DNA from 4 places in the Phyllobacterium sp. GQ127 genome. Region 3 is predicted to be linked to each of the others. Evidence: predicted binding sites of a transcription regulator. Region 3 holds the regulator's gene; each other region holds the start of a gene.
What was found. Region 3 encodes LexA, which represses DNA repair genes until DNA is damaged. Its sites were predicted from a motif close to TGTTCNNNNTGTGTTCNG; they were not measured.

Region 1: the regulator LexA is predicted to act here: its motif matches at 4,314-4,331, upstream of AC6CHM_RS13365 (helicase-related protein).
Region 2: the regulator LexA is predicted to act here: its motif matches at 2,106-2,123, upstream of AC6CHM_RS17155 (ATP-dependent helicase).
Region 4: the regulator LexA is predicted to act here: its motif matches at 4,732-4,749, upstream of AC6CHM_RS02930 (ImuA family protein).

Annotation. Positions count from the first base shown of each region.
Region 1 is NZ_JCAXDZ010000003.1:275,758-283,691, forward strand. Features, by position in the region: gene fdxA (ferredoxin FdxA) at 92-430, opposite strand; gene AC6CHM_RS13360 (RNA-binding S4 domain-containing protein) at 691-1,107, opposite strand; gene AC6CHM_RS13365 (helicase-related protein) at 1,112-4,126, opposite strand; gene AC6CHM_RS13370 (beta-ketoacyl-ACP reductase) at 4,516-5,241, opposite strand; gene AC6CHM_RS13375 (acetyl-CoA C-acetyltransferase) at 5,358-6,542, opposite strand; gene phaR (polyhydroxyalkanoate synthesis repressor PhaR) at 6,799-7,410, shown strand; gene AC6CHM_RS13385 (cupin domain-containing protein) at 7,437-7,718, shown strand; gene AC6CHM_RS13390 (hypothetical protein) at 7,725-7,934, opposite strand, start outside.
Region 2 is NZ_JCAXDZ010000004.1:318,492-326,425, forward strand. Features, by position in the region: gene AC6CHM_RS17140 (hypothetical protein) at 1-181, opposite strand, end outside; gene AC6CHM_RS17145 (Lrp/AsnC family transcriptional regulator) at 246-740, opposite strand; gene AC6CHM_RS17150 (MFS transporter) at 888-2,042, shown strand; gene AC6CHM_RS17155 (ATP-dependent helicase) at 2,155-4,224, shown strand; gene AC6CHM_RS17160 (sugar phosphate isomerase/epimerase family protein) at 4,261-5,160, opposite strand; gene AC6CHM_RS17165 (ABC transporter substrate-binding protein) at 5,240-6,178, opposite strand; gene AC6CHM_RS17170 (ABC transporter permease subunit) at 6,246-7,226, opposite strand; gene AC6CHM_RS17175 (sugar ABC transporter ATP-binding protein) at 7,257-7,934, opposite strand, start outside.
Region 3 is NZ_JCAXDZ010000001.1:666,557-674,490, forward strand. Features, by position in the region: gene AC6CHM_RS03495 (carbohydrate ABC transporter permease) at 1-611, opposite strand, end outside; gene AC6CHM_RS03500 (ABC transporter substrate-binding protein) at 724-1,986, opposite strand; gene AC6CHM_RS03505 (substrate-binding domain-containing protein) at 2,271-3,293, shown strand; gene lexA (transcriptional repressor LexA) at 3,446-4,162, shown strand; gene AC6CHM_RS03515 (ComEC/Rec2 family competence protein) at 4,270-6,711, opposite strand; gene gltX (glutamate--tRNA ligase) at 6,823-7,934, shown strand, end outside.
Region 4 is NZ_JCAXDZ010000001.1:553,854-561,787, forward strand. Features, by position in the region: gene AC6CHM_RS02920 (error-prone DNA polymerase) at 1-2,478, opposite strand, end outside; gene AC6CHM_RS02925 (Y-family DNA polymerase) at 2,475-4,028, opposite strand; gene AC6CHM_RS02930 (ImuA family protein) at 3,931-4,716, opposite strand; gene AC6CHM_RS02935 (hypothetical protein) at 4,958-5,854, shown strand; gene AC6CHM_RS02940 (alpha/beta fold hydrolase) at 5,869-6,726, opposite strand; gene AC6CHM_RS02945 (class I SAM-dependent methyltransferase) at 6,893-7,663, shown strand; tRNA gene AC6CHM_RS02950 (tRNA-Lys) at 7,682-7,757, opposite strand.

The DNA.
Region 1 (7,934 bases), on a different contig from region 3:
TCAAATTTTTGCTGCAATTGCTCAAAAAATGGGGCTCAAAGCCTTGCTTATTGCACCAACTCCAGTTTAGCCAAGTCTGATTCCTGGGCTATTAATCGCCTTCGCCAGGCTCCGGAGAAAAGAATTTCTCGAATTTGCCTGCCACACCGTCCATTTCCTTGGCATCCGACGGGGCGTCGCCCTTTGTGGAGATATTGGGCCACTTCTCGGAATACTCGGCATTCAGCTGCAACCAGCTGTCCAAACCTGGCTCAGTGTCCGGCTTGATAGCTTCCGCTGGACATTCAGGTTCACAAACACCGCAGTCAATACATTCGTCCGGGTGAATGACGAGCATGTTTTCACCTTCATAAAAACAGTCGACCGGACAGACCTCAACGCAATCCATATATTTGCAGCGGATGCAATTGTCGGTCACAACATAAGTCATTTACTGGCTCCAGAAGACACCACGATCAGCGGGGTACAATCGTGAGGTAACGATTTGCTGCCAAACTGACAAGAGGTAAGAACAAGACTGCGGCACCAGAACGCGGGCGTTGGTTTACCGGCGAGCCTTTGATCGCATTGTTCGCACCTTCAACAAGCGCAAACAAGCAATTCGTTCCCGGCGAATGGTGTATTATCGGTATAGTGTACTCTACTTAGGTCAAAACCGAGCAAATTTATTTCGATTAAACGTTGGCCACATTATGAGTTGGAATCATCGTTTTTGCCCTGCATCAAACGATCAACTTGCCGGCGCTCCCTTTTTGTTGGTCGGCCGCTGCCGGCATCACGCTTTGGTAAAGCGTCCAGACGGCTAATTTCTTTCGGCATGGGCGGCGGAGACAGATCCCTGTAGAGTTTCTTCGCCTCTTCAGCTGGCCCGCGCCTTTCTCCACCCGCAACAACTTCATAAACCAGGACACGACGGTCCAAGGAAATTGTCAGCACATCGCTTACTTTGACATTCTGCGATGGCTGATCAATTTTCACTTTGTTTAGACGGACATTCCCGCTGGATACCAGCTTGGCCGCAAGGGAGCGGGATTTTACCACCCGCGCAAAGAACAGCCATTTATCAATGCGCCGTCCTTTCTTTCCTTCGTTATCGGCCTCTGCCATCATTTTATTTTTTCATTTGTTCCTTCAAAGCGAGCAGCTTGGCAAAAGGCGAGTCCATGTCGATTTTAACTGGACGTTCCTCACGCTCGGGACGCTTGGTTGGAGCCTTATGTTGTCCCTGTGGTTTTCCGCCATGTTTCGCGCCATCCTGTTTAAAGCGCTCATTGCCTGCGGGCTTGCCTTTGCCCCGGAAATGTTCCTTGCGTTCACCACGTTCATTCTGCGGCGCAGCCGGGCGGTTGGGCTGGGCAGCTCTCTGCTCAGATTGGCCGTTTCGTGCTTGCCCACCGCGCTGATGATCGCGTTTCTCGTGATTTCCACGATTATTGCGATTATCGAAACGTGCCTGACGCCACAAGAGAATTGGCTTTGGTGCTTCTTCCGACACCGCTGGCGTTGCTGTTTCAGCAGTCGGCTGGGATGGTTTGGCTATAGCTTGCACCACTGGCGCATTTGCAAACCCCGGACCAACCGGTTCTGCAGCAGGCACTGCAGTCTCTTTCGTTGGTGCAGCACTTGCGACCGCTTCTAGCTCCGCCAATTTGGCAGCAACAATCGCAGGTTCAACGGCTTCCTGACGATAGCCAAGATTTTTGAGGATTTCCTCCATATCATCGGCAGTTGCACCGAGGATCGACATCATGGCTGGGATTACCAGAAAGCGTGATCCGTCATAGGCGCCATCGGGACGAGTGCCCGTGCCGGGCTTCCAGGCCAGCGCAGGACGGATGAGATCCGCCAGACGTTCAAGGATGTCGATGCGGACAGCTCTGCGACCAAGCAATCTATATCCTGCCAGACGATAGAATGCGGGATCAAAGCTTGCATCGGTCACCACAGAGGTTCTGCCTGCGGACAATACCTGAACGACGTCGCCATACCCGGGACGGTCCTTGGCATCTTCTTTGAGCGCCCAGAGCAGCGTCAAGAGACCAGCGGGAGCCGGTTTAAGTAGAGCCGGCAAGAATACGTGATACGCCCCGAAGCGCACGCCGAGACGGCGCAGGGCTGCTCGGGAGTCCTGATCCAACCCGCGAACTTCTTCTGCAACATCGCGGCGCTGCAAAACACCGAAGTTTTCGACCAGCCGGAAGGCAAGACCTTTCGTGATTCCGACCAGCGCATCCGCATTGGCAAGATCAACAAGCGGCTTTAACACCGTGTCTATATGGTGGTTGAGAAAGCGATCAACCCGCGCGGCAACCTTGTCGCGAGCCGGGCCAGTGAGCTGCTCATCAGCCAGCAATACGGCGCGCGGCTTGAGCGCTTGCTCTCCGGATACAACGGAAGCAATAGTCGCACCGATCCAGCGCAGCGTCCCATCTGACGCCAAAGCAAAATCGCCATTGGCGGATGCCGAAAACCGCTCAGCGCGATTTTCGAACTCTGCCGCCAGCGCTTTTTGCGCTGCAGCTTTGATCGCCTTGGCGTCCGCTCCATCATCTTGAGCATCCGCAGTGAAACGGAACCCGTCTAATCGTCCAACATGGTGCCCCTCGACAACAACGTCCCCGGCAGGGCTAATTTCGGCTTCTAGCATTGTATTCTCTCTCAGGCGCCTCATAAGCACGCTTGTCCTGCGGTCTACGAAGCGTTTCGTCAACCGTTCATGCAGTGCATCGGATAATCTGTCCTCAATTTCACGCGTCTTTTCTTGCCAATGTGCCTGATCTGCCAGCCAACCGGGTCGATGAGACACAAATGTCCACGTTCTGATCTGGGCTATACGCCGCGAAAGAGCGTCGATATCGCCATCAATGGAATCAGCCCGCCGAACCTCTTCTGCCATATAATTTTCGTTCACATGACCTTTTTCAACAAGATCAGTATATACGGACGCAATGATGTCAGCGTGTTGCGCCGGTGCAATCTTGCGATAATCCGGCAAGGCGCAGGCGTCCCATAAAAGTGCTACACGTTCGGGCGTATTTGCGAGTGGAGCAATATCGGGATCACGCGAAAGAAACTCCAAAGCTTGCTGGTCAACCGCCGGAAGAGCTCTGGTCAGACCATCAATCGGTGCCGGAGTGTCAATGGAGCGCTTCAGCGCATCGAGGCTGGAATAGTCAAAACGAGCACTCCGCCACTGCAAAATCTTCACTGCATCGAAAGCATGGGATTCAACACGTTGAACAAGCGCTTCGGAGAAACCTGACACATGGCCCGTCACGCCAAATGTTCCGTCACGCAAATGGCGCCCGGCTCGCCCGGCTATCTGACCGATTTCTGCCGGTGAAAGATCGCGGAACTGATATCCATCAAATTTCCGGTCCTGTGCAAACGCAACGTGGTCCACGTCGAGATTGAGCCCCATGCCAATGGCATCGGTTGCCACCAGATAGTCCACATCCCCGGACTGATAAAGCTCCACCTGCTTGTTTCTCGTTCGTGGGCTTAGCGTTCCCATGACCACCGCAGCGCCACCATTCTGCCGCCGGATCAATTCCGCGATTGAATAGACTTCTTCCGCCGCGAAAGCCACAATCGCCGTGCGCGGTGGCAGGCGGGTAATCTTTTTCGAACCGGAATAGGCGAGATTGGACAATCTTGGCCGTGTAACCACGGATATGCCCGGCAAAAGCTTCTCTAGAATGCCACGCATCGTTGCAGCGCCCAGGAGGATTGTTTCCTGACGCCCGCGGAGATGCAGAATGCGATCCGTGAAAATGTGGCCACGCTCAAGATCGTTGGCAAGCTGAACTTCGTCAATGGCAACAAAATCCATATCCGTATGGCGCGGCATGGCCTCTACGGTGCAAACTGAATAACGGGCGCCAGGCGGACTGATTTTTTCTTCGCCGGTAATCAGCGCGACATTGGCAATGCCTGCTCGCTCCACGACACGATTATAAACCTCGCGCGCCAAAAGCCGCAGCGGCAAACCGATCATACCGGATCGGTGCGCGAGCAGGCGCTCAATCGCAAGATGAGTCTTGCCAGTGTTTGTGGGCCCCAAAACTGCCGTAACATCGCGGCCAGTCAGTGTGAGAGGCAGTTCGGTCTTGGGCATAAGGTTCATCAACTACAATCCAGTACCGCCCAAATGAGCAAACCAAAGTTTGGCGTTCATCCAAATAGCATTCTCAGCATCTACAGAACGTAAGTGGCTCAATCCAGATAAACAATCATTAATCGATTCACGGAATATACCGTTAAGAAATAGAACGCGAGCAGAACGAATCGGCTACGAATCAGCTTTAGGCTCATATTCCCGATTTGTTCACGGCGATATATAGATTTTTTCCAAGCATAATCACTACATGCTGAATCACTCAACTTGTTGGAGGCCCACATCGCGCAAAAAAATTAACTTTTGCGCATCGCCGCGAATTATCAGTTTTTACCAAGAGTCAAGCACCTCTGCCGACTGGATTCTCAGCCGGCAGCGCGCCTGCAGTAAAAACGGTCTTAGCTCAGATATTGTCCGCCATTGGCTGAGAGCGTTGAGCCGGTTATGAAACCGGATTCGTCTGAGGCCAGGAAAACGACACAGCGCGCCACCTCTTCAGGCTCGCCAAGACGACCGACCGGAATCTGCGGGATGATGCGCTCGTTTAAAACCTTTTCATCAATTGCACGCACCATTTCCGTTCCGATGTAACCGGGACAGATCGCATTGACAGTAATGCCAGCCCGCGCACCCTCTTGTGCCAGTGCCTTTGTAAATCCTATATCGCCCGCCTTGGCAGCCGAATAATTGACCTGTCCAGCCTGACCCTTTTGCCCGTTGATCGACGATATGTTGATGATGCGTCCAAATTTGCGGTCTCTCATCCCCGTCCATAGCGGATGAGTCATATTAAACAGGCCATTCAGATTGGTATTGATGACATCCGTCCACTGCCCTGGTGTGAGCTTGTGAAACATAGCGTCGCGCGTGATACCGGCGTTATTTACGAGCACCGAAATGGGTCCCAGATCGGCCTCCACCTTGGCAATACCGGCTGTACATTCTTCGTAACTCGACACATCCCATTTATAGGTCGCTATACCGGTTTCATCACTGAATTTTTTTGCCGCTTCATCATTGCCTGCATAGCTTGCTGCGACTTTGTAGCCTGCATCTTTCAAAGCGATGCTGATTGCAGCACCAATACCGCGCGTACCACCAGTTACGATAGCTGTTTTTGTCATGTTTCCCCTCCCTGAAATAATCTCTCGTAAATGCAGTCAATAAATCACAAGTGTGAAGTGCACGACGCACCGCAGAAACGCCGGCCCCGCTAAGCGCAGAGCCGGCAAAATTTGGTTTAATCCTTGATGCGTTCGATGCAGAGAGCGACGCCCATACCGCCGCCAATGCAAAGTGTGGCAAGACCCTTGGTCCCGTTGCGCCGCTTCAATTCAAAAAGCAATGTATTCAACACGCGCGCGCCGGAGGCACCAATTGGATGGCCTATAGCGATCGCCCCACCGTTGACGTTGACGATATCCGGGTTGAAACCCAGATCCTTATTGACCGCGCAGGCTTGGGCCGCAAAGGCTTCGTTTGCTTCTACAAGATCAAGGTCTTCTGCCTTCCAGCCAGCCTTTTCCAGTGCTTTGCGTGAGGCCGGAATTGGCCCTGTTCCCATAATGGCCGGATCAACACCTGCCGTTGCCCAAGAAACAATGCGCGCCAATGGCGTGATGCCACGGCGCTTTGCCTCGTCCTCGCTCATGAGGACAACAGCCGCGGCGCCATCATTCAGCCCCGATGCATTACCGGCGGTGACTGTTCCCTCTTTATCGAAGGCCGGGCGCAGCTTCGACAGCGACTCGAGCGTTGCGCCGTGACGAATATACTCATCATCGGCAACGACCACATCGCCCTTGCGGGTCTTGATGGTGAAGGGCACGATTTCATCCTTGAATCGTCCGGCTTTTTGCGCAGCCTCAGCCTTCTGTTGGGAGGCCAAGGCGAAATTATCCTGCTCCTCCCGCGTCAACTGCCATTTCCGGGCGATGTTTTCCGCAGTAATGCCCATGTGATAGCCATGAAACGCGTCAGTCAAACCGTCCTTGATCATGGTGTCGATCATCTTGAAGTCGCCCATTTTGACGCCTCCGCGCAAATGGGCGCAATGGGGCGCCATCGACATGGATTCCTGTCCGCCAGCGACAATGATGTTGGCATCGCCGGTGGCGATTTGCTGCATGCCCAAGGCGACAGCCCGCAAACCGGAGCCACAAAGCTGGTTCAACCCCCAAGCTGTAGCCTCCTGCGGGATTCCTGCTTCCATCGCAGCCTGCCGCGCCGGATTTTGCCCTTCGCCCGCGCCAAGAACCTGACCCATGATCACTTCATCCACGTCTGCACCATCAACCCCAGCGCGGCTGAGCACCTCTTTGATAACCGCTGCCCCCAGCTCATGCGCGGGCACATTGGCAAATGCACCATTGAAAGAGCCTACCGGGGTGCGCGCTGCACTGGCGATAACGATGGATTGGGTCATAAACGTTTCCTCATTTTTTAATGCTCAATTCAAAATACTTCTGCCGAACAGAATTCCCTCCCTTCGTACATTTGACAAGGCCCAATCCAGCTAGAAGTAGATTTATCCTTCCCGCAGTGCAGCATAAGTTTGGGTGTAACCGGTTGTATGCAGTGCACAAAACACTTTGAAATGATGCGCTTTGCCCCTATCCTTTATTTCTACCGTCAAGCTGGCGCGTGAGTTCGGCAATGGGATATGCTTGGGGAGTTAAGTAATGGCAGCGAAGACCGGCGAAATCATCATCAAGAAATACGCTAATCGACGTCTCTACAACACCGGCACAAGCACTTACGTGACGCTTGAGGACCTGGCTGGCATGGTTAAGCGTAATGAGGATTTCACGGTTCAAGACGCCAAGACAGGTGAGGACATTACTCATTCTGTCCTGACCCAGATCATTTTTGAATTGGAAAACAAGGATGGGCAGAACATGCTTCCCATCCCTTTTCTTCGCCAGCTGATTGCATACTATGGCGACCAGATGCAGGTCGTACTTCCAACTTTCCTCGAACAATCCATGTCTGCCTTTGCCAAGGAACAGGAGCGCATGCGGGAACAGCTGACAACCGCTTTTGGCAAGTCGCCGATTGATATGATGAATGTCAGCACGCCGATTAAACTGGTCGAGGAGCAGGTGCGCCGGAACACTGAGATGCTGCAGCACGCGATGAAGATGTTCACCCCGTTTCCGCTTAACAAGTCCACGAATGCGGCTGAGGCGGACGAAAGTTCCGCCACTGAGAAACCGGCCGATACATCCGGGTTGAATGAACTAAAAGAGCAGATCGCAGCGATGCAGCGCAAACTGGATTCTCTCGACAAATAATTTTCAAAGCACGTGCGGGAGGAAGAATGACCGGGTCAGCCAAAGCAACCGTTTTCATCGATAATGAAAAAGTCATTGTAACCGAATATCGGTTTGACATTGGGGATAATACCGGCTGGCATCGTCATGGCCATGACTACGTTGTCGTGCCATTGATGGACGGAAAAGTGAAACTCCTCACCAAAGACGGAGAATCAATAGCCGAGATGAAGAAGGGCGTTCCCTATTTTCGATCCGAGGGCGTGGAACACGATGTTGTAAACGCCAATGAAGGCGAATACGCCTTCATTGAAATAGAGCTGAAGTAGCCGCTTCTAGCGAAAATTCACGTCGCGGCCCGCTGACCGAAGAGATACGGTGAAGCCCGCAAGAATATCAAAAAACGCCATCGCCATGAGAATGAAGAAGAGTGAGTGCGAAGCGCTTGGCACGAGCAAAAACTCTACGAGAAAAGCTACAAACACAAATGTAGAGAGCAGATGATCGACAACTGAGGCATTGCTCGTGCGCGTTGACTTCATGAT
Region 2 (7,934 bases), on a different contig from region 3:
CGTCAGGTGAGGCGGTCGGCACAACCCTATAGACGTGAAGTCTTTCGCCTTGGCCAACAAGGCCGGACGAGCGGCTCGCAGCATCGGCAATCTGCGCTTCACTTTCTACGGATTGTCCGAAGGATGTCGGGCTGCTCTTATCGAAAGCAGGATTGCCTCCGGATCCATCTTCATTTGACATTGGGAACCTCCCTGAGTTGTCGTTGGAACGAGCTGGCAGAGTTTTCGTTCCCCAAGCTTCCAGCCTAAAGAAGATTTTTGGCGTCAGCCTGTTCCCGCTTGAAGTCGATCACCGGCCACTCCTGCGTTGTTTCGGCTTGTACGGGCCGCTCGAGATAGGTCGACAGCACGACATAGCTTCGCGTCGCCTTCACACCTGGCGTTGCGTACAGTTGCGCCAGCAAATGTTCAAGAGCTTGAGTCCCGTTCGTGCGAACCTTGAGTAGCATGCACGCGTCGCCCGCTACCGAATGGATTTCCTCCACTTCCGGGTACTGGCTTATTGCCAGCAAGGTCGGTGTTTTCCCCCAGCCTGTTGTGTCCACATGGACAAACGCCAGAAGCGATTTTTCTACACTTGCGGGGTCTATCAGTGTTGAGACGCTTTTGATCGCTCCCCGCTGCCGCAAGCGTTTGACACGCTCATGTGCCGCCGGGGCCGAAAGGCCAACTCTCTGTCCAAGTTCAGCATAGCTGAGGGTCGCATCCCCCACCAGTTGACCTAACAATTTTCTGTCCATTGGGTCTGCCCTATGCGCCTCCCCTTTATGGTGCAGAATACCATCTGTTTTTTTCACGACCGTAAACTCCCTGGTTGCCGCCGAATAACATTCGAATATTGTGAGCTTATGCAGAATGATAATCACGTAACAAGCGAAATTTCATCAATGTCGGTTCCCGCAATAGTCTGGGCCCTGACGGGATGCATTGGTCTGATCGGCTCAAATTCACTTGCACTGGGTCCGATTGCGCCGGCAATTGCCGATGGGTTCGACGTAGAAGTTCAGGACATTATGCTGGCATCGGCTGCCTTTGGGCTTGGAACCGCGTTGGGGGCCATCGCTCTGGGGCAACTGATAGATCGGGCGGGCCCTCGTAGAACGCTTGCCTATGTCATGTTGATAATGGCGATCGGTTTTATCAGCAGTGGTGTGGCTCAAGGCGCAGTCGTCCTGACGATTTCTCAGTTTCTCGTCGGCATATCGGCCGGTGTCGCCCTGCCCGCAATTTATACTCTTGCTGCCGTCGTTGCTTCGCCCGGACATGAAGGGCGCACGATTGGTATCGTACTCACGGGTTGGACGATCAGCATGGTGGCGGGTGTACCCCTTTCGACGTTGATCGCTGACGGTCTTGGCTGGCGTGCATTTTACATCGCAATCGCCGCAGCGGCTCTCATTGCTGGAGCGGGATTATCGGTGAACGGGCAGCAGCATGAAACACAGCGCAAGGGTGTTGCATCAAGAACGCCAATCACCGCCCTGACGATCAAAGGCGTACTGCCGCTTCTGGCAGCCTGTGGGTGTTTCATGGCGGCTTTTTACGGCGTCTATGCTTATGTCGGCGATCACTTGCATGTGAACCTGGAATATCCTGTGCGAGCCACCGGGCTTGCGGCGATCTTCTACGGGATCGGTTTTGGAAGCGCCGTATTTCTGGACCGTTATGTTGACGCCTATAGTGGCCGTCGCGTTTTGCTCCCCTTAATCTTTCTGATGGTCGCTGTGGTTTACGCCGTGATGTCGCTCGTATCAGGCACCTACACCGGGGTTCTTGCCGTCATGGCAATCTGGGGGCTCGCAAATCACTTCGGCCTGAACGTGCTGATTATGCGACTAACGGCCCTGGAACCTTCACAACGTGGGGCAATAATGGGTCTCAATAGCGCGGTAACCTACCTTGCACTGTTCGCTGGGACTATCGTCATGGGTAAAGTCTACGCGGCCGAGGGGTTTGTTTACATTACTCTATGCGGGGGCTTGCTCAGCTTGCTCGCAAGCGTTTTTTCGCTCTGCGCGGCCTATATGCAGAGCCCGAACTAATTGCAGCGGGAACGGCTGGCGTATGTCTCTGCACCGCCTTGAGTATTGAGCAAACGAGTGTTATGTTCTATCTTTGTTCCAAGCAGAATCAGAAATAGGAACCAGTTTTTCGATGAGTGTTGCGCATCTTGATAAGTTGAACGTTGCACAACGCAAGGCCGTAGAATTTGGTATCGGACTACCCGATGGTCAGACTGGCGGACCGCTTCTTATCATTGCGGGAGCGGGATCGGGAAAAACCAATACGCTGGCACACAGGGTTGCACACCTCATTGTAAATGGTGCCGATCCTCGCCGTATCCTTATGATGACATTCTCGAGACGTGCGTCCGCTGAGATGTCCAAACGGGTCGGCCGTATCTGTACGCAGGTGCTTGGGCAAAAGTCCTCGATCATGACTGACGCCTTGGATTGGGCGGGAACATTTCACGGGATAGGCGCACGGCTTTTACGTGACTATGCCGAACAGATTGGGCTTGACCCGAACTTTACTATCCACGACCGGGAAGATTCGGCCGATCTCATAAATCTGGTCCGGCACGAACTTGGTTTCTCCAAAACCGAAACCCGCTTTCCGACCAAAGGAACTTGCCTTGCGATCTATTCTCGCGTCGTCAATTCTGAACGCCCACTCAACGAGGTTCTAAAGGATGTTTTCCCTTGGTGCGCCATGTGGGAGACAGAACTTCGCCAGCTTTTTGCCGGTTATGTCGAAGCCAAGCAAGCACAGAACATTCTCGACTATGACGATCTACTCCTCTATTGGGCGCAGACCGTTTGCGATCCGCTGCTTGCAGAAGATATTGGTGGCCGCTTTGATCACGTCCTCGTCGACGAATATCAAGATACCAATCGCCTACAATCAACCATTCTGTTGGCCTTGAAGCCCGGAGGACGCGGTCTGACGGTAGTCGGTGATGACGCGCAATCTATTTATTCGTTCCGCGCTGCTACCATTCGCAATATCCTCGACTTTCCAAGCTCATTCACTCCACCGGCGGATGTCATCACACTTGACCGCAATTACCGCTCCACACAGCCGATCCTGAGTGCGGCAAACGGCGTGATTGATCTGGCATCCGAACGCTTCACAAAAAATCTCTGGACGGAGCGACAGTCTGCGGAAAGGCCGAGACTCGTCTCTGTGCGCGATGAAAACGAGCAGGCAAATTACATCGTCGAGCAGATATTGGAGACCCGGGAAACCGGAACAACTTTGAAACAGCAAGCGGTGTTGTTCCGTACTTCACATCACAGCGGACCCTTGGAAGTTGAACTGACCCGGCGCAACATTCCTTTCGTCAAATTTGGTGGATTGAAGTTTCTCGACAGCGCCCATGTTAAAGACGTATTGGCCATGCTTCGCTTTGCGCAAAACCCGCGTGATCGTGTTGCCGGATTCCGCCTCATGCAGATACTTCCAGGCGTTGGTCCTGCTTCGGCACAGCGCGCACTTGAAGACATGGCGATAGATGCGGACCCATTAAGTGCCCTCACCCAGCATCCGGCACCTCCGCGCGCCGGTGACAATTGGTCGGACTTCGTTTCGACCGTTCAACAACTCAGCGCCAGAAGGATGGGCTGGCCTGCCGAGATTGAGTTGGTCCGGCGTTGGTACGAACCGCATCTGGAGCGTATTCACGAAGATGCGCAAATGCGCCAGGCTGATATTCTTCAGCTTGAGCAAATTGCCAGCGGCTATCCTTCGCGAGAGAGATTTCTGACTGAACTCACTCTTGATCCGCCGGACGCGACAAGCGATCAATCTGGCGTCCCATTGCTGGATGAGGATTATCTCATCCTATCGACGATCCATTCAGCCAAGGGACAAGAATGGAAATCGGTTTATCTGCTCAATGTGGTAGACGGCTGCATGCCGTCCGACCTTGGTACCGGCTCAACTGCAGAGATCGAGGAAGAGAGGCGCCTGCTCTACGTCGCCATGACAAGAGCAAAGGATAGCTTGCACCTTGTCACCCCTCAGCGGTTTTTCACGCATGGCCAGAACGCCAAAGGCGATCGGCATGTTTACGCTTCCCGCACACGGTTCATTCCAGCCACTCTACTGCAATATTTCGAGTGCTGTTCATGGCCGATTGCACGCCCTGAGAACGCGAGGGAAACTGAGGCCCGTGGCGTTCGGGTTGATGTAGGTTCACGCATGCGTGCTATGTGGAGTTAGTTCCCTCACCGAGCCTTTGGCCACACAGTCAGGCTGTCACTCAATCGGCAAATGTGCTTGTCTTACCAAATCTGCCTTGAGTCGCGCGGTTTCCATTCCAAGTTCAATGAATTGGCGAGCATGTTTTGCAAGGGCCAAATTATCATCCCAAAGGTTACGCCAGATTGCGGTCTTAAGTGACAGATTTTCATCAACTATCGTCGTGGAAAAGGACTCAAAAGTTAGGTAATCGTCCCAGCCAATTGCGATCAATGAATCAAAGATAGCGCCGAAATCGATGCTGCCGGTGCCAAGATAGCCGCGATGACTTTCACCAATATGAATGTATCCAATTTTCTCGGCAGCATGCCGGATAGCTAATCCGACATCAGCTTCCTCAATGTTCATGTGGAATGTATCCAAATGCAACAAGACATTCGATGCACCGGTGTCGTGAATATAAGCCAGACCTTGAGCTGCTGTATTGAGCATATTGCTCTCGAAACGATTTACGATCTCGAGATTGAGCGTCACGCCTGCTGCTTTCGCATGGTCGGCGACTTTTGAAAGCGCCGTAACGCTGTTATCCCAGCCCTGTTTTGTCAAAGCATGTTCTTGCTTCCCATGCGCTGAAGTCAATATTCCCGCAAGCTTCGATCCGCCCAAGTCGCGGACAAGAGCAATCGCCTTGTCCAGAATATCCGTTCCATTGCCAACGATGGCCATATCGGAACTTGATATATCGCCATCAGGCGGCAAACCCATACTGATCGCTACATCGAGCCCAAGGTCTTGAATGCGCCCGGCCAGCCACTTTACATCGACCTGTCTTGGATCAAGATATGAAAATTCGATCAGCTTATAGCCCAGTTCATGCGTTCGGTTGAGCGCGTTTTCCAGATCGCCTTTAGATGAGCCTGCGCTCCAAACGAATGAGTGAACACCGATTTTTGACATGGAAGACTTTCTGGCAATTGAGAAGGGTTAAAAAAGACCTGCCCGCATCATTATCGCGGACAGGTCTTCACGAAAAACTCTACCGAGCGGCAGTCCAACCTTTGTATTCCTTTATATTATCGGCAGTAATCAACTTGGGATCGAGAAGAACTGTCGTTTCGGCAGGTTTGTTTCCGTTCATCAAATCAACCGCCATCTTGAGGGAATCGCCGGCCATAACATAAGGATCCTGGGAGGCCGAAGCCTTGATCATCGACTTTCCACTGGCGAGAGACTTCTCAATATCCGGCGCACCGTCGACGGCGGTGAGGAAGAATTCGCTGCGATTCAGCTGCTTTGCAGCCAATTCTGCGCCGATTGCCGTCGGATCATTGATTGCAAAAACGGCATCGATCTTGTCAAATCGTGTAAGAAGTCCCTGCATGACGGCAAGGCCACCATCGCGGGAACCCTGGGCATTTTGATCGTCCGACAGGATTTTAATTTCCGGGTTCTTTGCCAAAACACTCTTACAGCCTTGAACCCGATCTATGATTGAAGACGAAGCCGGACCGTTGATGATCACGACATCGCCCTTTCCTTTGAGCTGATCTACAATGTACTGACAGGCTTCCTCGCCGGCTTTTATATTATTGGTCATGACAGTAACATCGGCGCCGGGAGCCGACACATCGAATGCAGCAACAATGACTCCTGCTGCCTGAGCCTTTTTCACCGCTGGTGCAATTGCCTTGGCATCCACTGCATTCAGCATGATGATGTCCACGCCAGCGGCAACAAAGCTGTCCATCTGCGAGACCTGCTTGTTAAGATCATAATCCGCCGAAACAGACGTTACCTGTACGCTTGGGTTGATCTGTTTGGCGCGATCTTCAATGCCCTTGATCGTCGCTACAAAGAATGGATTTCCTAGAAGGCCGACCGAAATACCGATCTTTTGCAAGTCCTTGGCCGCAGCAGGCATGACAAGCGAAGCAGCAAGCGCTGTTCCCATAAGCAATTTCGAGATAATTTTCATTTTTTCCTCCATTTATGACGCTCCCAGCGTCTTGTTGCCCGGCCAGCCGGGTTTGGTGGACCACACGTCAGGTGCGGCTCAATCCTTTCAGTCGGTACCGGTCGAGACCGACCGCGACAATGATGACAAGGCCTTTTATGATGTACTGCCAAATGTCCGAGACGCCTACCAAGATCAGCCCGTTAGAAAGGACCGCGATAATGAGAGCGCCTACGAGAGTTCCCCAGATCGAGCCGACCCCTCCAACGAAGCTGGTCCCCCCCAGAATGACTGCCGCGATTGCATCGAGTTCGTACGACTGACCAAGCTGAAGGCCATTGGCAGCATAAAGACGTGCCGCAGACATGACGCCTCCAAGGCCCGAGAGCAGCCCGGAGACGCTGTAAACAAAAAGCAACACTAATGGTACTTTTATGCCTGTCAGGCGTGCCGCCTCAATGTTTCCCCCCACCGCGTATATCCATGTGCCAAGGACTGTGCGTTTAAGCACAAACCACGAAATCAGGATCGTCGCCAATGCTATGATTGCCAGCCAAGGGACGCCAAGAAAATTTCCATTTCCTATGAAATCAAAAGGCAGGTCTGCATTGAATATCGTTGTGTCGTTGCCAAGCAACCGCGCGATACCGCGCATAGCAGTCAGCGATCCAAGGGTCACGATGAAAGGTGGAAGATTTAAAAAGGCAATGATGCTCCCATTCACCAGACCACAGGCAAGTCCAACCGCGATCGCAGCTGGAATACCCAGCATTCCAATATCCGGAAAAAGCGAAACGATTACGCCGACCATTGCAGAAGCGGCCAGGATTGAACCGACTGACAGATCAATTCCGCCTGTCAGAATGACAAAAGTCATCCCCGCAGCGAGTACGGTGTTAATTGACGCCTGTTGCATCACGATCGAAAGATTATTGACGCTCAGGAACCGTCCGCTCAACAGGTGAAAGCCGATCGCAAGGATTATCAGAACCGGCAGCATCCCCAAGGCAGTGAGCGTCGATCGAAATCTGGCCTTGTCCTGTTCTTTATCTGTCAATGTCGCGGTCATTGTTTCATCCGTTTCCGTTCTTCGGCACAGTCAAGCTCGACCGGCAGAAGAGCCGGTCGAGAGGGCCATTATTGCTTCCTGATCTATAGGTTTGTCTGGCGTAGCTCTGACTTCGCCCGCAATTTGCCCGTCCCGCATGACGAGCACGCGATCGGCAATCCCGATGATCTCTGGCAGATCACTGGAGATCACCACAATAGCGATGCCGGTTAGCGCAAGTTCATCGATGATGCGGTAAATTTCGGATTTTGCGCCAACGTCGACGCCACGTGTAGGCTCGTCAAGGATAAGCACGCGCGGTTTGGCTTCCAGCAACCTTGCGATCAACGCTTTTTGCTGGTTGCCTCCTGACAAGGCTCCGACATTTATATTGGCGCTTCGCGTCCTGATTGACAGCGAGGATATGGCGCGATCTGCGCGCGATCTTGCGGCGGCAAAATTAATGACCCCGCCCTTCGCCGCGTCAGCGGCCATCACACCCATATTAATGTTCTCGCTAATTGTCATGTCGAGGAAGAGACCCAGCCCCTTACGATCTTCTGTCAGATAGGCGATGCCTGCAGCGAGCGCATCGCTCGGATTTGAGATGGAAAGCTCCTTGCCAGCCAGTCTTACAACGCCAGCCGTTTTCACATCGGCTCCAAAAATCAGCCTAGCAAGTTCCGTCCGTCCAGATCCGACCAACCCAGCAATACCCAGAACTTCACC
Region 3 (7,934 bases):
ATTTGCAGACCTGCAAGGATCAGAAGCGCCATAAAAGGTGTGGTCTTCCATACATCCACGATCAACACGGCGATCATTGCCGTATCGGAACTTGCGGTCCATGCGATTGGATTGTCGATAAAGCCAAGGCGCATGAAAAGGTCATTGAGAATGCCGAACTGATCGTTCAACATCCAGCCCCACATGCGGGCAGAGACGATAGTCGGTATCGCCCAAGGGATAAGAATTGCTGCGCGGACAATGCCCCTGCCCTTGAATTCGGCGTTCAGCACGAGGGCGATAATCATTCCGAAAAAGGCTTCAAGCGCCACCGAAATGACAGCAAAGCGTACTGTGTTCCAGACTGCATTCCACCATGCTGGATCGACGAGCAGGCCGGAATAAAGCGTGCGCCCACTTTTCAGCTGGACCCATGAAAGATAGTTCTTGAATCCCACCCATTTAGCTTCCCCCATATTTGTGAGCGAAGCATCGGTGAAGGAAAAATAGATGGTTCGGATCAATGGCCAGCCAGCCACGATTGCCAAAGCAATGATCATCGGTATGAGGAAAAGCTGAGCCGAGCGGGATCGCTGGCGTAACAGATCTGATCGCAATGCTGTTGAGGTCATGTTTGAATTCCTGCCCAGGAAAAACATCGGGATGTGAACTCAGGCAGTCGGTGCGAGCGGATTGTCAGGAGGCTTCCAACCGCTCGCACCGTGCCCTTATGCTGGCAGAAAACTACCAGCTACCTCCCTGAAGCTCGGCGATCTTGGCTTCAAGTACTTCAATGTTTTCAGCGGCCGTGCCATTTCCGGACAATGTGTCGTGAACAGCACTCCAGAACATTGAGGAGACTTCGTTATACTTGACCTTTGTCGGAGCAGACGGTCGTGGAACCGCCGTTTCAAAAACCGGCTTCCACAATGGGATCAAAGGCTGCGCCGCAGCAATATCCTTGTCATCGTAGAGCGATTTGATGGTCGGCAAATGAGAAATATTGATTGCCATTTCCTTTTGCTGCTTTTCATCTGCCAGGAACAAAGCAAGCTTTATGGCCTCATCCGGTGATTTGGAATATTTTGAAACAGCCACATTCCAACCGCCCAGCGTTGCGGCAGATTTCTCGCCCTCTTTTCCCACGGGCAGCGGCGCAACATCGAACTTACCTTTGACGGCGCTGTCAGCGCCTTGGCTCAATGAATAAGCGTAAGGCCAATTCCTCATGAAGACGGAATTGCCTGTCTGCCAGACCCCGCGGGACTCTTCTTCCTTATAGGCCAGCGCACCCTTTGGCGATATGGTGTCTATCCAGCCTTTGGCACGATCAATCGCAGCAACCGCCTCCGGATTATTGACCGAGATGGTACCGTCAGCCTCAACAATCTGGCCGCCGCCGGATGATTTTATCCATTCCAATGCATTACAGGTTAAACCCTCATAGGCATTTCCCTGAAACACAAATCCGAACATTCCCTTGTTTCCGGCTTGGCGCTCGCCATCCTGCACTTCCTTGGCGGTCGCAGCCATTTCATCCCATGTCTTGGGGACCGGCTTCTTGTACTTTTCGAGCAGATCCTTGCGATAATAAAGTGCTGGCGCATCTGTGTATAATGGCAGGGCAACCAATTTGCCGTCCACTGTCTGGCTTTCAATGATCGACGGGAAATGCTGGTCGACCACGCCTTTTGCCGCTTCGGTCAGATCGAGAAATTGCTCTGATAGCTGAGGCGCCCATACCACATCGGTCTTATAGACATCGATATCCGAGTTTCCGGCTGCAAGCCAAAGGCGATACTGACCGAAATTGTCAGAACTGCTTGATGGCATCGCCACAATGGAAACCTTGTTGCCTGTTTCTTTTTCAAAACGGTCAAGCTGCTTGCGCAACTCGGCATTTTCATTGCCGGTCGAGCTGTAAACAATAGAAAGATTGGCTGCATAGGCACCTGAAGACAACAGCGCTGTAAGCAGGATGCCCGCAAAAACTGAACTCTTTTTCATAAATCCTCCCAGAAATATTTGATGGATCAACCCATGCCGGACGGCACTCAATCCCCAATTGACGATCCTCCTCAAGCACATCAGACAGTGAAATTAACCTATCCAAAGCGCTTTGGATAAAAGGTGTCAAAACGCAAAACGAATGTCAATAAATAGTTTATGAACGCCATTAATCAGGCAAATAAAATTGTGCAGATCATTTAAAGCGCTTTGAAGTATGATTATATTACGAAGGCAAAGACATCGAACGACGCAGATAGGAATACAGTTTTGGACCGTCCGGCATGAAGCTGAAAGAACTCGCTGAAAAGCTCAACCTTTCCCAGACGACCGTTAGCCGCGCGCTGAACGGTTATCCGGAAGTGAATGAGGCTACGCGCGAGCGCGTCAATAAAGCCGCATTGAAATTTGGCTATAGCGCAAATGCAAATGCCCGACGTCTAGCCATGGGCCGTGTCGGTGCTATCGGTCTGGTTATCCCCGCAGATTCCAGCCAGCGATTTGGGCCTCATACCGCGGAATTTCTTGCCGGCTTGGCGGAGCGCCTTTCCCGGGACGAGATTGATTTTCTGCTCAGTCCCATTGTCGATAATGACGAGATTTCGGTCTATAAGCGCCTGATTTCGAGCAAACGGGTTGATGCGATCATCGTCTCCGGGCCTGTTTTGGTCGATGAGCGCGTATCCATGCTGATCGATGCAAACTTTCCCTTTGTTCTGCATGGCCGTACGAACATAGACAGGCCCCATGCCTGGCTGGATATCGACAATCAGGGCGCATTCTATCAGGCCGCAAGCCACCTCCTCGACCTTGGACATCGGCATATAGCCATGATTGACGGGTTAAGAGGGTTTACGTTCTCTGAGCATCGCGAGCTCGGATATCGCCAAGCGCTAAGCGAACGCGGCGTCGAAATCGACCCGCGCTTCATCGTACACGACTACTTCTCTGATGAAATCGGTTTTCGTGAAACGCAACGGCTGCTTTCATGCACTCCGCAACCGACAGCAATCATTGCAGGATCAATGATGACCGCTTTGGGTGTGTCACGTGCAGTTCGCAACAAGGGTTATCAGTTGGGCAAACAAGTATCGCTCATCACCCATGACGATGTCTTTCCATATCTCAATGCCAGCAACATGGTTCCATCCATGACCACCACGCGATCATCAATGCGCTCCGCCGCCACGAGAATCGCTGAAATGCTCGTGCGCGTCCTTGATGGCGAACCCGTGGACAATATTCATGAATTATGGCCCGTAGAACTCACAGTGCGCCAGTCGAGCGGTCCTCCGATAAGCGGATAGGCCCATATTTTGCGTCATTCCATCTGATTTTCAGAGTAATTGGGCATATAGGGCTGGTTTATACCAGATATTAATCCTTGTGGAACACAACTGGAACATATAGTGTTTGTTCTGGTTTTGTTTTTCCGATTCCACACTTAAGGATCGCCCCTATGCTGACGCGCAAACAACATGAACTTCTGCTCTTCATACATGAACGGTTGAAGGAAACGGGCATTCCCCCTTCTTTTGATGAAATGAAGGATGCACTTGATCTCGCATCTAAATCCGGCATTCATCGCCTGATTACCGCACTGGAGGAGCGAGGATTTATTCGTCGGCTAGCAAATAGGGCACGGGCGCTGGAAGTGCTTCGCCTGCCCGACTCAATTGCGCCGGGTCTGAACGCGCAACGCAAATTTTCTCCGAGCGTTATTGAAGGCAGTTTGGGACGAAATGTTGCGCCGCCTCGCCCGCAAGCAAGCACTGCCGATATTGTTGCTGCCAACATGATCAGCATTCCTGTTATGGGACGTATCGCTGCCGGTGTGCCGATCGCTGCAATTCAAAACCAGACTCACATGCTCAATCTCCCGCCCGATATGATCGGCAGCGGTGAGCATTATGCGCTTGAGGTCAAAGGTGACTCCATGATCGAAGCGGGTATTTTTGACGGCGACACTGTTGTTATCAAGCGCGGAGATACCGCGAGCCCCGGTGAAATCGTTGTGGCACTCGTGGATGATGAAGAAGCAACGTTGAAGCGTTTTCGCCGAAAAGGTGCATCCATTGCTCTCGAAGCAGCAAACCCCGCCTATGAAACCCGCATCTTTGGACCGGACCGCGTTCAGGTACAGGGCAAGCTGGTCGGTCTGATACGCAGATATTGATGGCGTTTACGCTTCGCTGGACGGTGTGCTTTTGTTCGTAGGCTCCATTCGAACAGCCACAGAATAGCAGCTAGCGAAAAATGTTTGGGACTACCATAAACGCCGAACTACATTTTATTGCTTGTATCCGGTGGTTTCTTGGATAGTTGCCGCTCTTCAAGATTGCGCGCGGCGCGGGAATAGATGCGGTAATTATTCCAAGGGCGATTGGGCGTGCCAATCGCATACTTTATATCAACCGAATTCAGGCGTTGAGAAAGCTCTTGTTTTGCCAAATCGGTGCCAACTGGTGTGGAATCGGCTTTGACAGAGTCAGATTGTGGAGCATCAAACCTGATCTCCGCAGCGCCTTTGAGCGCCAGCATTTGCGATGAAAGCAACAATTTTCCAGCATTTGGACAATTTGTAGCCTTCGCGGCAAAAGCCAAAATGATGATATCCCCTTCTAGGCATGCATCTGCTGTTCTTGTTGCATCATCGGTATAGGCAACGATTAATCCTCCTGGCTCCCGGGCAGTGCAAAGCTTATCGGCACATTCGAATTGAGCGCCGCTTGCAACCTCGCCTTTCATTGCCGGCTTAATGATCTGCCCGGCCCTATACCCCAACTGCCAATTATCGAGGCTGAAGGCGCTGCCCACTTGTTTATTGATCGCCAGATGGTCGTCGTCCGTTCTTAACGCGACCAGTTTTCCGTCTTCTGAGACCATAATCGCAGGATAGGATGCCCGTCCCGTCAAACCAATTGCCAATGCTACCAATGGCAAGGCAAGCAGGCGCAACCACGTTGAAAGAAATAGAAGAAGCAAAAGCCCTATCGCCATAAGAATAAGCGAAGTTTCGGACATCAACCCAAGATTTCCACTTGGTGAATGCGACGCCACGGCTTTTGCTATGGCGATAACAATCTCGATGCCCCATCCCATGATTTTAAACGGAAGCCAATCGAGGTCAAAAGGCATGGCGAGCAGGCCAAGCACTGCGAAGGGCATCACGAGAATTGAGACAATTGGTAGCGCCAAGGCATTTCCGACAAGGCCAAAAGGAGCGGTATTATTGAAATGATAGGCAGCAAAGATCGAGCTTGCTCCGCCAGCAACCAGCGAGGTCATGGCAATGCCGCCAATATAGGCCGTTGCTTTTGATGGAAACAGCCATATGCCGGCCTTGGCACTTGTCTGTTTCCGTAGGCCTCGTCTCAAATGGTAGCGTGACCACCAGCCATATAAAGCTATAAGGGCAGCAGTTGCTGAATAGGACATCTGGAAACTTGGTCCGAGAATTTCATGTGGTGAAACCGCAATTGTAATTGAGGCGGCAATTGCGAGATTACGCATCGATATCGCCGCGCGATCAACGGTCATTGCAAGCAACATGACTGCCAGCATCACAAAGCTGCGTTGTGCGGCAACGTCGGCGCCTGAAAGCAGAAGATAGAATGCCGAGCCAAACAGGGCGATGACAGCCGCGAGTTTCTTGACGGGATAGCGGGCCGATGCACTTGGAAAGAATGCGAATACAGCGCGCAGCGAACCTATGCTGATTGCAGCCACCAATGCCATATGGAAGCCGGATATGGACAAAATATGTGACAAGCCGCTGCGGCGCATGGCATTGTTGGTCTCCTCGCTTATGCCGTCGCGCTGCCCTGTCACCAGCGATGTCGCAATATCGCCCGGCTCCCCTTTAATGCTTTTCAATATGCGATGGGTGAGTTGCTGGCGAATATTGCTAATTGTCAGGAATGCCGCTGCTGCTATTCCGGCCTTTGGCGCGACATCGGCTTTTTGAGGCAGGCCCAGCAAAAAGCCGTTGGCTCCAATGCCGCGATAATAATTGTTAAAGGCAAAATCATAATTGGCTGGCCGAACCGGGCCCGATTGCGGACGCAGATGGACCAGTGCTTTGAGTCCATCGCCAATGCTCAAATCTCGCGGCAAATGACGTGCAGAAACCGCAATACGCTCCGGTCCATAACGCAATGAAGGACGTTCGGTGCCTATGACGTCAAGGATCACCCGCCATCCTCCGTTTGCATCCTTTGCCAATGCTGAAATACGCCCCGTCACCCGGGTCGTCACTTCAGACCCAAGCATAGGCGTCGCTGCTCTGTTGGTTTCCAGCTTTGCGCAAACCATGCCTGCCGTGATTGCCATGAAGCCGAGACAGACCATCCTTATCGAAGGTCTGTTGTGTGCCAGCAGATAAAATCCGACAAGCAGCGTGATTCCCAGGATCATCGGGCTTAGTCTTGGCTCTCCGCTTGCGCCGAAATAAAGGATAGCTCCAGTTCCAGCGAACACCGGCAAAAACAAGAATTTCGCGCCTCGCGCAATCTCGTCGTTGATTGCCGCCGGAATTCCATGGGCAATGGCTTGCAGCTTACCTTCGACTGACCGTTTGAATACGGCGACGCGGCCATTCGAGCCAACGCCATAATGATCGATCGTTCCGGTGCCAGACGTTTTGACAAGCGGCTGCCCAAGACTTTCCGGTTGAAACCAGAAAAGCCTTTCGCTCGTTTTCTCGTCGGTTGACGGTTCGGCCATTGATCCCCATTTCTGCCAATGCCCTTGCACGACAGCACCGCTATGGTACATCAACGCCAAATCAATTCGATTGGACGTTCGACTAATAGACCGAACTGCCCTGGAGACCCTATGTCATCTTCTGTCGTTACCCGTTTCGCTCCCTCGCCCACCGGCTTTCTGCACATTGGCGGCGCCCGTACAGCCCTGTTTAACTGGCTTTATGCCAAGCATACTGGCGGGAAAATGTTATTGCGCATTGAGGATACCGATCGCGAGCGTTCGTCCGAAGCAGCTGTAACCGCCATACTTGATGGATTGAAATGGCTTGGTCTTGATTGGGATGGCGAGGTTGTCTCCCAATTTGATCGTGCTCCGCGCCATCGCGACGTAGCTGAAGAACTGGTTACCAAGGGCAAAGCCTATTATTGCTATGCATCACAGGCCGAACTGGAGGAAATGCGTGAAAAGGCCCGTGCCGAAGGCCGCCCGCCCCGCTATGATGGCCGTTGGCGCGACCGCGATCCGAAGGAAGCCCCTGCTGGCGTGAAGCCCGTCATTCGTATCAAAGCACCCCAAGAGGGTGAAACCTTGGTGCGCGATCAGGTGCAAGGCGATGTGCGCTTTCCCAATAAAGACCTTGATGATTTCATTATCCTTCGCTCGGATGGCAACCCGACCTATATGCATGCGGTCGTCGTCGACGATCACGATATGGGCGTCACGCACATTATCCGTGGCGATGATCATTTGACCAATGCGGCACGGCAAACTGTTATTTATAACGCAATGGACTGGGCCGTGCCTGTCATGGGCCATATCCCGCTCATCCATGGCGCAGACGGTGCAAAACTCTCCAAGCGCCACGGTGCGCTCGGCGTTGAAGCCTATCGTGCCATGGGATATTTGCCAGCAGCTCTGCGGAACTATCTCGTACGGTTAGGCTGGAGCCACGGCGATGACGAGATCATGTCCGATGCGCAAATGATCGAATGGTTCGAAATATCCGACATTAATCGCGGCGCATCACGCTTTGATTTTCAGAAACTCGAGGCGATTAACGGTCACTATATGCGAATTTCCAGCGATGCCGATCTGGTAAAGGCCATGATCGACGTTTTGCCGGAGATCGAAGGTGGGGCTGACATAATTTCCCGCTTGAATGATACAACTAGGGCACAGCTTCTCGCCGCCATGCCCGGCTTGAAAGAGCGCGCCAAGACACTTGTGGAACTTGCCGACAG
Region 4 (7,934 bases), 110 kb from region 3:
AGGCTTTGAAAAACCGTCGACCTGACGAAAACCGAGTCTTGTGCATAAAACACCATTTTCCTTTGATTCCAATGTGTTGTCCCAATGACTGAAATTAATATCTACAGGACGTACTTCGACATCATGCTTGCGCGCATCGCGAATAATCTGGTCTGGCGGATAAAAACCCATAGGCTGTGAGTTCAACAATGCCGCCGCGAAAGCAGCGGGATAATGATACTTAATCCAAGATGAAATATAGACCAGGATGGCAAAACTCGCAGCATGGCTTTCAGGAAAACCATACTCACCAAATCCTTTGATCTGGTTGAAGCAGTTTTGAGCGAAATCCCTTTCATAGCCTCGGCGAACCATGCCTTCCACCATCTTGTTTTCCAGTTTGTGAATAGTTCCCACATGCCGGAAAGTTGCCATGGCGCGGCGCAATTGATTGGCTTCATCGCCGGTAAAACCTGCTGCTACGATGGCAATACTCATTGCCTGCTCTTGAAAAAGAGGGATGCCAAGGGTTCGGACAAGAACCTCTTTCAATTCGTCCTTATGACCATGCTCAGGCGAGGGTGAGGGATAAGTCACTGAGTTAGGATTATTACGGCGTTTCAGATAGGGATGAACCATATCCCCCTGAATGGGTCCCGGTCTTACTATGGCGACTTCAATAACCAGATCGTAAAATTTCCTCGGACGAAGACGCGGCAGCATATTCATTTGAGCACGGCTTTCCACTTGGAAGACCCCAAGGGAATCTGCCTTGCAGAGCATGTCGTAGACGTCGTCATCATCCAATGGGATGTCCGCAAGTCCATAGCGTTTACCACCGTGTAGATGAATGAGATCAAAGGCCTTGCGGATACAAGTGAGCATGCCAAGCGAAAGAACATCGACTTTCATGATATTGAGTTCGTCAATATCATCCTTGTTCCATTCGATGAAAGTACGGTCTTTCATGGCGGCGGGCCCTATCGGAACGGTCAAATCAAGACGTTCCTGCGTGAGGACGAAACCGCCAACATGTTGGGAAAGATGACGTGGGAAACCAAGCAGTTCCTTGGCAAGCCTTATGGTGCGGCGGATCATGACATTATCAGGATCAAGTCCAGCCTGCTTTATTTCCTGCTTTTCAACGACCGATCCCCAACTACCCCAAACCATATTGGCCAAAGCGGCAGTGACATCTTCTGTCAGGCCCAGTGCTTTCCCAACATCACGGATTGCACTGCGCGGCCGATAACTGATGACGGTTGCAATAATAGCAGCATGGTCGCGCCCATATCGCTCGAAAATCCATTGCATGACTTCTTCGCGGCGCTCATGCTCGAAATCCACATCAATATCGGGCGGTTCTTTACGTTCTTTCGAAAGAAACCGGTCAAAAAGCAGGTTGCTTGTGGCGGGATCAACGGCCGTAATGCCCAGACAATAACAGACAGCAGAATTGGCCGAGGAACCGCGCCCCTGACAAAGGATATTTTGTGAGCGGGCATAGGTAACAATGTCATAAACAGTCAGGAAGTAGGGCGCATATTCCAACTCCCCGATCAGGGTCAGTTCTTTTTCCAGGATCGTAGACACATTTTTGGGAATGCCATCCGGATAGCGTTTATTGGCGCCGATCCATGTTTCATCGATCAGATGTTGCTGGGGTGTTTTGCCGGGTGGAACAGGTTCATCAGGATATTGATAGCGTAAATCATCAAGAGAAAAACTGATCGGCTTCACAAAGCGCTGCGTCTCTTCAAGTGCTTCCGGAAAAAACCGAAAGAGATACAGCATGTCGGTTGGTGATTTCAGATGCCGCTCTGCATTCTTTTCCAGTTTGCGGCCAGCTGTCTCTATCGTAACATGCTCACGGATACAGGTCAGCACATCCTGAAGTGGTCGCCGGGCAGGAGTGTGATAAAGCACATCATTAACTGCCAAAAATGGAATGTTTGCATCGGCTGCAATTCGAACCAGTTTTTCACCGTGACGCCTGTCGGCTCCCTTGCGCGGCATCACCAGACCAAGCCAAACGCAATCCGCCGCCGCAAAAGCTAGTTTTTTTAGGAAGCCCGTGAAGCTTTCGTCGGGATTTTCGGGAGGCATTACAGCTATCTGAAAATTGTCTGCCTTGAACAGAAAGTCTTCGAAAAGCAGATGGCATTCCCCTTTGGTCTTGGCACGGTGCTTTCCCACACTCAAAATCTGGCAGAGATGACCGTAAGCAGGGCGATCTCGCGGATAAACAACAAGGTCAGGCGTGCCGTCAGTGAAACTTAGCCGACAACCAATATAGAGGTCTATTGAAAGACCCTGTTCTTTTTTGATTTCTTTTCTGGCGCTATGGGCTCGCACCACGCCAGCAAGTGTATTGCAATCGGCAATACCAATGCCTTTAAGCCCCAGAAGAGTTGCAGCCAGAACCAGTTCCTGGGGTTGCGACGCCCCCTTGAGGAAGGAAAAATTGCTGGTGACGGCAAGCTCAGTATAATCCATCAGGCAAAAATCCCATGCAAATACCATCGGGGGGTGGGATCGCCTCGCTCATAAAGACCCTCGCGGAATACCCAAAAACGCTTTCCCTGATTGTCTTCAACCCGGTAATAGTCGCGTGTGAGAGCACCCGCATGCTCGCGCCACCATTCTGGTGCAATACGCTCGGGTCCTTCAGCTAAAACAATCGTGTGCTGTACGCGGCGCCACGTAAAGCGCGCCGGTGCACCGTCAGGAACTCCTGATGTCGTTTCAATGCGTTCGGGTGGATTAAACAGTCTGATTGGTCTTTCGGGAGGATTTCCAGGGTAATGTTCTGGTGACCACTGAACTGATTGATCCGATCTATTCCCGGCTGCAGCTTCAAGCATGACAGCACGTTCAGGAATGTGCGTATCAATAGCAACAGGTCGCAACACACGCGAACTGCCCAATCTTATAGAAAGTCTATCGATGAGCGCATCAAATGCTTCTGTCTCTTGCCGCGTATTGTCGAGACTTTTCTGCAGCGCATGTGTTTGTTCTGTTCGAATAGCAGAGAGCCGAACAATATCAAAGCCATAGCCTGCATCCAGAGGTTCTGCCAAGCTTGATAGCCTCTCCTTGAGCAATCGCAGTAATGTTTTTGTCTCTACAAGCGGCCTTCCGGATTCAATACGAATCCGTCTCACATTTCCATCAACACGAAAAAAGCTCGCTTCGATTTCACGCGCACCTTGAACACGGGTTTGCAATTGCCTGAAAAGTTCATCGCCAAGGGATTGAAGTAAAAGCTCGACGGAATCCATAACAACCAATGGTTCGGCCATGCGTCGCTCAACCATACAGACAGGCACAATACGGCGCGGAGAAATTGGCTGGTCTTGCCTGCCAAAAAGACTGTCCAGGCGATTGATCAGCTCTTTTCCGAAACGGGCAGCAAGGGCAGCACGGGGCAGAACCTCGACTTCGCCAACATGCAGCAGACCTGCGCGCTTCAGACCAGCAAGATGTGCTGCTTCTATCTCAAGACAGGCAAGGTGCAGTTTATATAGTCTCTTTTCTTCATCATCGCCGATGACACCGCCGGATGAATAGCGTGCAAAGGCACGGGCAGAGGCTGCATTGCTTGCGATGGCTGATTTTACTGCCACGCCCTGTTGATTGAGACGATTGTGAATATCCTTGAGCATAGTGTGCTCATCCCCAAAAAGATGAACACAGCCTGTAATGTCGAGGATAAGACCATCCGGATCGTCAAAAGCGACCAGAGGCGTGTATCGATCACACCAATCTGCCAGACGCTCCAAAAATGCGGAATCCTGACGAGGTGAGGCAAATGCGATATCCAGCTTTTCAAACTGCGCACGTGCATCAGCCAAAGTCATGCTTTTGTATAGACCTGCTTTTGCAGCTCTCTGATCAACCGCTACCAGCCGTAAAGTATTGGCAATCTTGTCAACAACAATGAGATACTGATCAGAACGGTCGCGCTGCGAATTTTCGCGTTTGAGACGATCCGTAGGAAGATGTGGAAACCACAGAGCCAAAAACCGGCTCGATCCGTTGGAAAACATGATTTTCACTCTCCCATTGTAATAGCCATTGGCCTGTGTTGCCCTGCCTGTTGCGAATGAGTTGGACTTGAAAAACAGGGTTGCCCGGCGCGTTTGCACCAGGGGATTGTGAGGTTGCAGCACGAATTAACCACCGTGTGACGGCAGCATTTTCACCCGGAACAGCTCCCAGCCTCAGGAGAAAGGCGGGCACTTCGGCCTGTTGTGCGCTAAGCAGTAATTTTCGCGAGGCAGTCAAATCCAGACATTTGGGATGGCCCCACGGCGCAATAATAACTGCTCCCATACCGCGAATGCCAAGGCTGTCTGCTGCAGCCTTTAAAACATTATGAGGCGAGGAGCACCGAACGAAAATCACCCGTTCCGGGTCGAGACCCAAATAATGCAGGCCGGGAGCATAGGGAAAGCCATGTTCATTGCCTGTAAAATCTTCTTCAATCCAAAGAATGGGGCTTCGGTTGGCTGATGCGCGCAAGGCGAGGGCAATAACAAAACCTGTTGCGGCACCTGCGTCCCCACTTTCCTTCGCAAAAATCTCATGCAGAGCGCCCCGCTGAAGGCCACCCCGAAATATGCCGTCTACAGTCCGGCAGCCAAGATCAAAGGCAGAGCCAGACACACCTTGCGTGCCTTGCTCATTTAAAGACGCAATATCGCGTCTTAACGCCGTTAGATCGACGATCGCCACTATAGAACCCTCGTTTGTTCATGATATGTTCCATTATCAAATTTAAGGTATCCGGTGTCAAGCGCTTCCCGATGCGAATGGTTAGAATCAGATCATCAATTGCAGATTTCAGAGGCATCCAGCCTTTCGCTGTTGAGACTCATGGGAAGGATTTCTGATCTGGTTCTGAAGCCCTTCTTCGCGATAATGGTTGTGTTATAGATTGAGGTGAAACTACGCTCAAAGTTATAGAAATGATCGCATGTCTGCCAAATCCACCGCTCCCATACCTAAATCGGAAAAGAGACATTCACTATTATTTCGCTGGATGTTGAGGCGGAATGCTCGGCAGGCGCTAAAGCTGCCACAGGTCAGAGCCCGAGAAACAGAGCTGTTTCGTGAAAGTATAAAGGGAAATTTGCCAAATTCAGGTAATGTTCTCCTGGCAGCATGCGATGATCGCTATTTCTACAATTTCGCTCTGGGACTGATCAAATCCATCGAACGTCTAGGTCAGCCTGAGGCATTCCATCTTCTGCTTCTTCAACCTTCCGGCAAGGTCATCGAGGAAGCGGCTACCCTTTCCAAGACTCTCAAGCACGTGAGGCTGACCTATTCTATTGATCCATGCGCACTGGCAGAGGGGCTGCCACGCCGTGAAATCTATTATACCGCCGCACGCTTCCTGCTAGCGCCTTTAATTCTGGAAGCTGGTGTCGAACGCCTTCTTATGATTGATGTCGACGCCGTGATGAATCGGTCTCCCTGGCCAATAATTCCATCTGATTTCGACCATCAAAGCGGAGCATTCATATTTAGAAGGAATGAAAAACATCCGTGGCGCAAAATTCTTGCATCTGCCGTTCTTTTAAATAATTCGCCAGGTTCAATGCGATTGGCAAATGCAATTGCCGTTTCGATAGCAGTTAGCTTGGGGAAGAAACCCAAATATCATATCGACCAGATTCTACCGTTTTACGTCTGCGAATTTGCAAGCAAAACGATTCAGAATTTTTCCACTGTGGATATTCCCCCCAAACTCATGGGATATGATTACGAGCCGGAAGCCGCTTTCTGGACAGTCAAGGGTCATCAGGCGCTTGATACTTTTATAAGCGAAAGAGACAGGCTTCTTGGCCCAACGGAACAAGAAAACTAAGTCCGCCTGAAAAGTTAGGCGCGGCAGTTAAGCCCTGTGTGAGCGCCGATAGCGCGAATAATGTCATCCCAATCCTCAAGGTGAATTTCATGGCCGCCACCTGGAACACGGAGAAGTTCTGCACCTGGAACGCTTTGTGCCAGCAATTCGCCATGCTCGATCGGAAAAATCGGGTCCGCTGTGCCGTGGACAACGAGAAGAGGTTTAGCTAATTCGTCGCGCTTGTTGTCCCAGCTGTCATCACCTTTCAACATGAAATGATTGGTAGCGCTGGCAAAGTTTTTAGCACGCTTCACATCATGCTCTACGAGTTTACGGGCCTGCATCTCATTATAGGGATGCCGTGTACCTGCAATCATCTGCGTATCTTTAACAATAAAATCTATGACCTGAGCGCTATCGGTCCAATCAACACTCTCGCCTGTCGCTGCGTGCTCCATATAGGCACTACTCGTCTGCGGAAGGTTGGAGGTATCAACGCCGATGGGCGTGGTTGAGATCAAGGTCAGCGTTTTTACGCGTTCAGGATGGGCGAAAGTGGCCATTTGCGCGATCATACCACCCAGCGACATACCGACCAGATGTGCGGTTTTGATATTGTAGGCGTCGAGCACGCGAAATGCATCCTGAGCCATGTCGTCCATTGTATAGTCAGGGTTTCCCGGCTCATAAGCGGTCGAAAGGCCGGTATCCCGATTATCATAACGAATGACGTAGCGATTTTGGGCGGCGAGTTGCTTGCAAAACCCCTCCGGCCACCACAACATGGAAGCCATGGCGCCCATGATAAGCAGAACAGGCTCATGGGTTGGATCTCCAAAAGCCTGCGTGGCGATCTCTACATTGTCAGCAATGATGATCCGTTCATTCATTTCGTCATCCCCCTGCACAGCATCTGAGGTGTCAATGCCTCGAGCCTCGTCTCAAACGAACAGCAACTACATTGGTTGTGAACTTACATAACTGATCCTATAATGCAACCAGTCTTGCCAAAGAAGCAACCGCCGGCAATGACAGCAGAAACCAGAAGAGGTTCAAATGTTGGATCGTGCAGATTTCTATGACGCAGAATTAAAACGTCACACCAAACACTTGATTGCCGCTGCCAGCGTTGGAGTGAGTGACCATGTGCTTGATGTGGGTTGCGGGGCAGGACAAACCACGCGCGATGCCGCCAGCCTTGCTGTCAATGGCAAGGCGATTGGTGTGGATACGTCAAGCGATATGCTGGAAGTTGCCAGGCAACGGGCAAATGATTCTGGGCTCAAAAATGTTTCATTTGAGCAGGGCGACGCCCAAAGCCACGTATTTCCCCAAGCCAGATTCGATCTTTGCATCAGCCGGTTTGGCGCTATGTTCTTCTCTGATCCGGCTGCCGCGTTTGCAAATATTGCCAGCGCCATGCGTCCCGATGCGCGACTGGCATGGATGGTATGGCAGAACCAGGATAAAAATGAATGGTCTGGCGCCATTCGGCGAACCGTAGCTCCGACCACGATGGCCTCACCGGAAACCCGGAAGGCGTTTTCCCTTGGTGAGCCTGCTACCGCCAAAGAGCTTCTCAATACCGCAGGGTTTGTATCCGTCGATTTTATCGACGTGCGGGAACCGGTATTCTACGGAGCATCTGTCGACAGCGCGTTTGACGCTCTCATGAAAATCTTCTCTATAAAGGATATGCTTGCTCAAACGAATGAAGCACCCGAACCTGCCTTGCAACGGCTGCGCAATCTGCTTGAGACTCATATGACCACTGACGGGGTGCTCTTTGACTCCCGCGCCTGGATAATTACCGCTCGAAGAGAATAGGATATTTTGCGGGAATGATGGTGAGCGCGCGGGGGTTCGAACCCCGGACCTACTGATTAAAAGTCAGTTGCTCTACCGGCTGAGCTACGCGCTCCCTTGAAAGCCATAAACTGGCCTCGGGAAGTGCGGCGGAACATAGGTGCGAGATGGCAATCGGTCAACAGCTATTGTGCATAGTTTCTGTGATAAAAAGCGTTGTTTTTACAGCTTTCTTCAAATTTCCCCGGCAGAGCTACCCCGTAATGCGGTATTTGATCAGAGGAATGGCGAA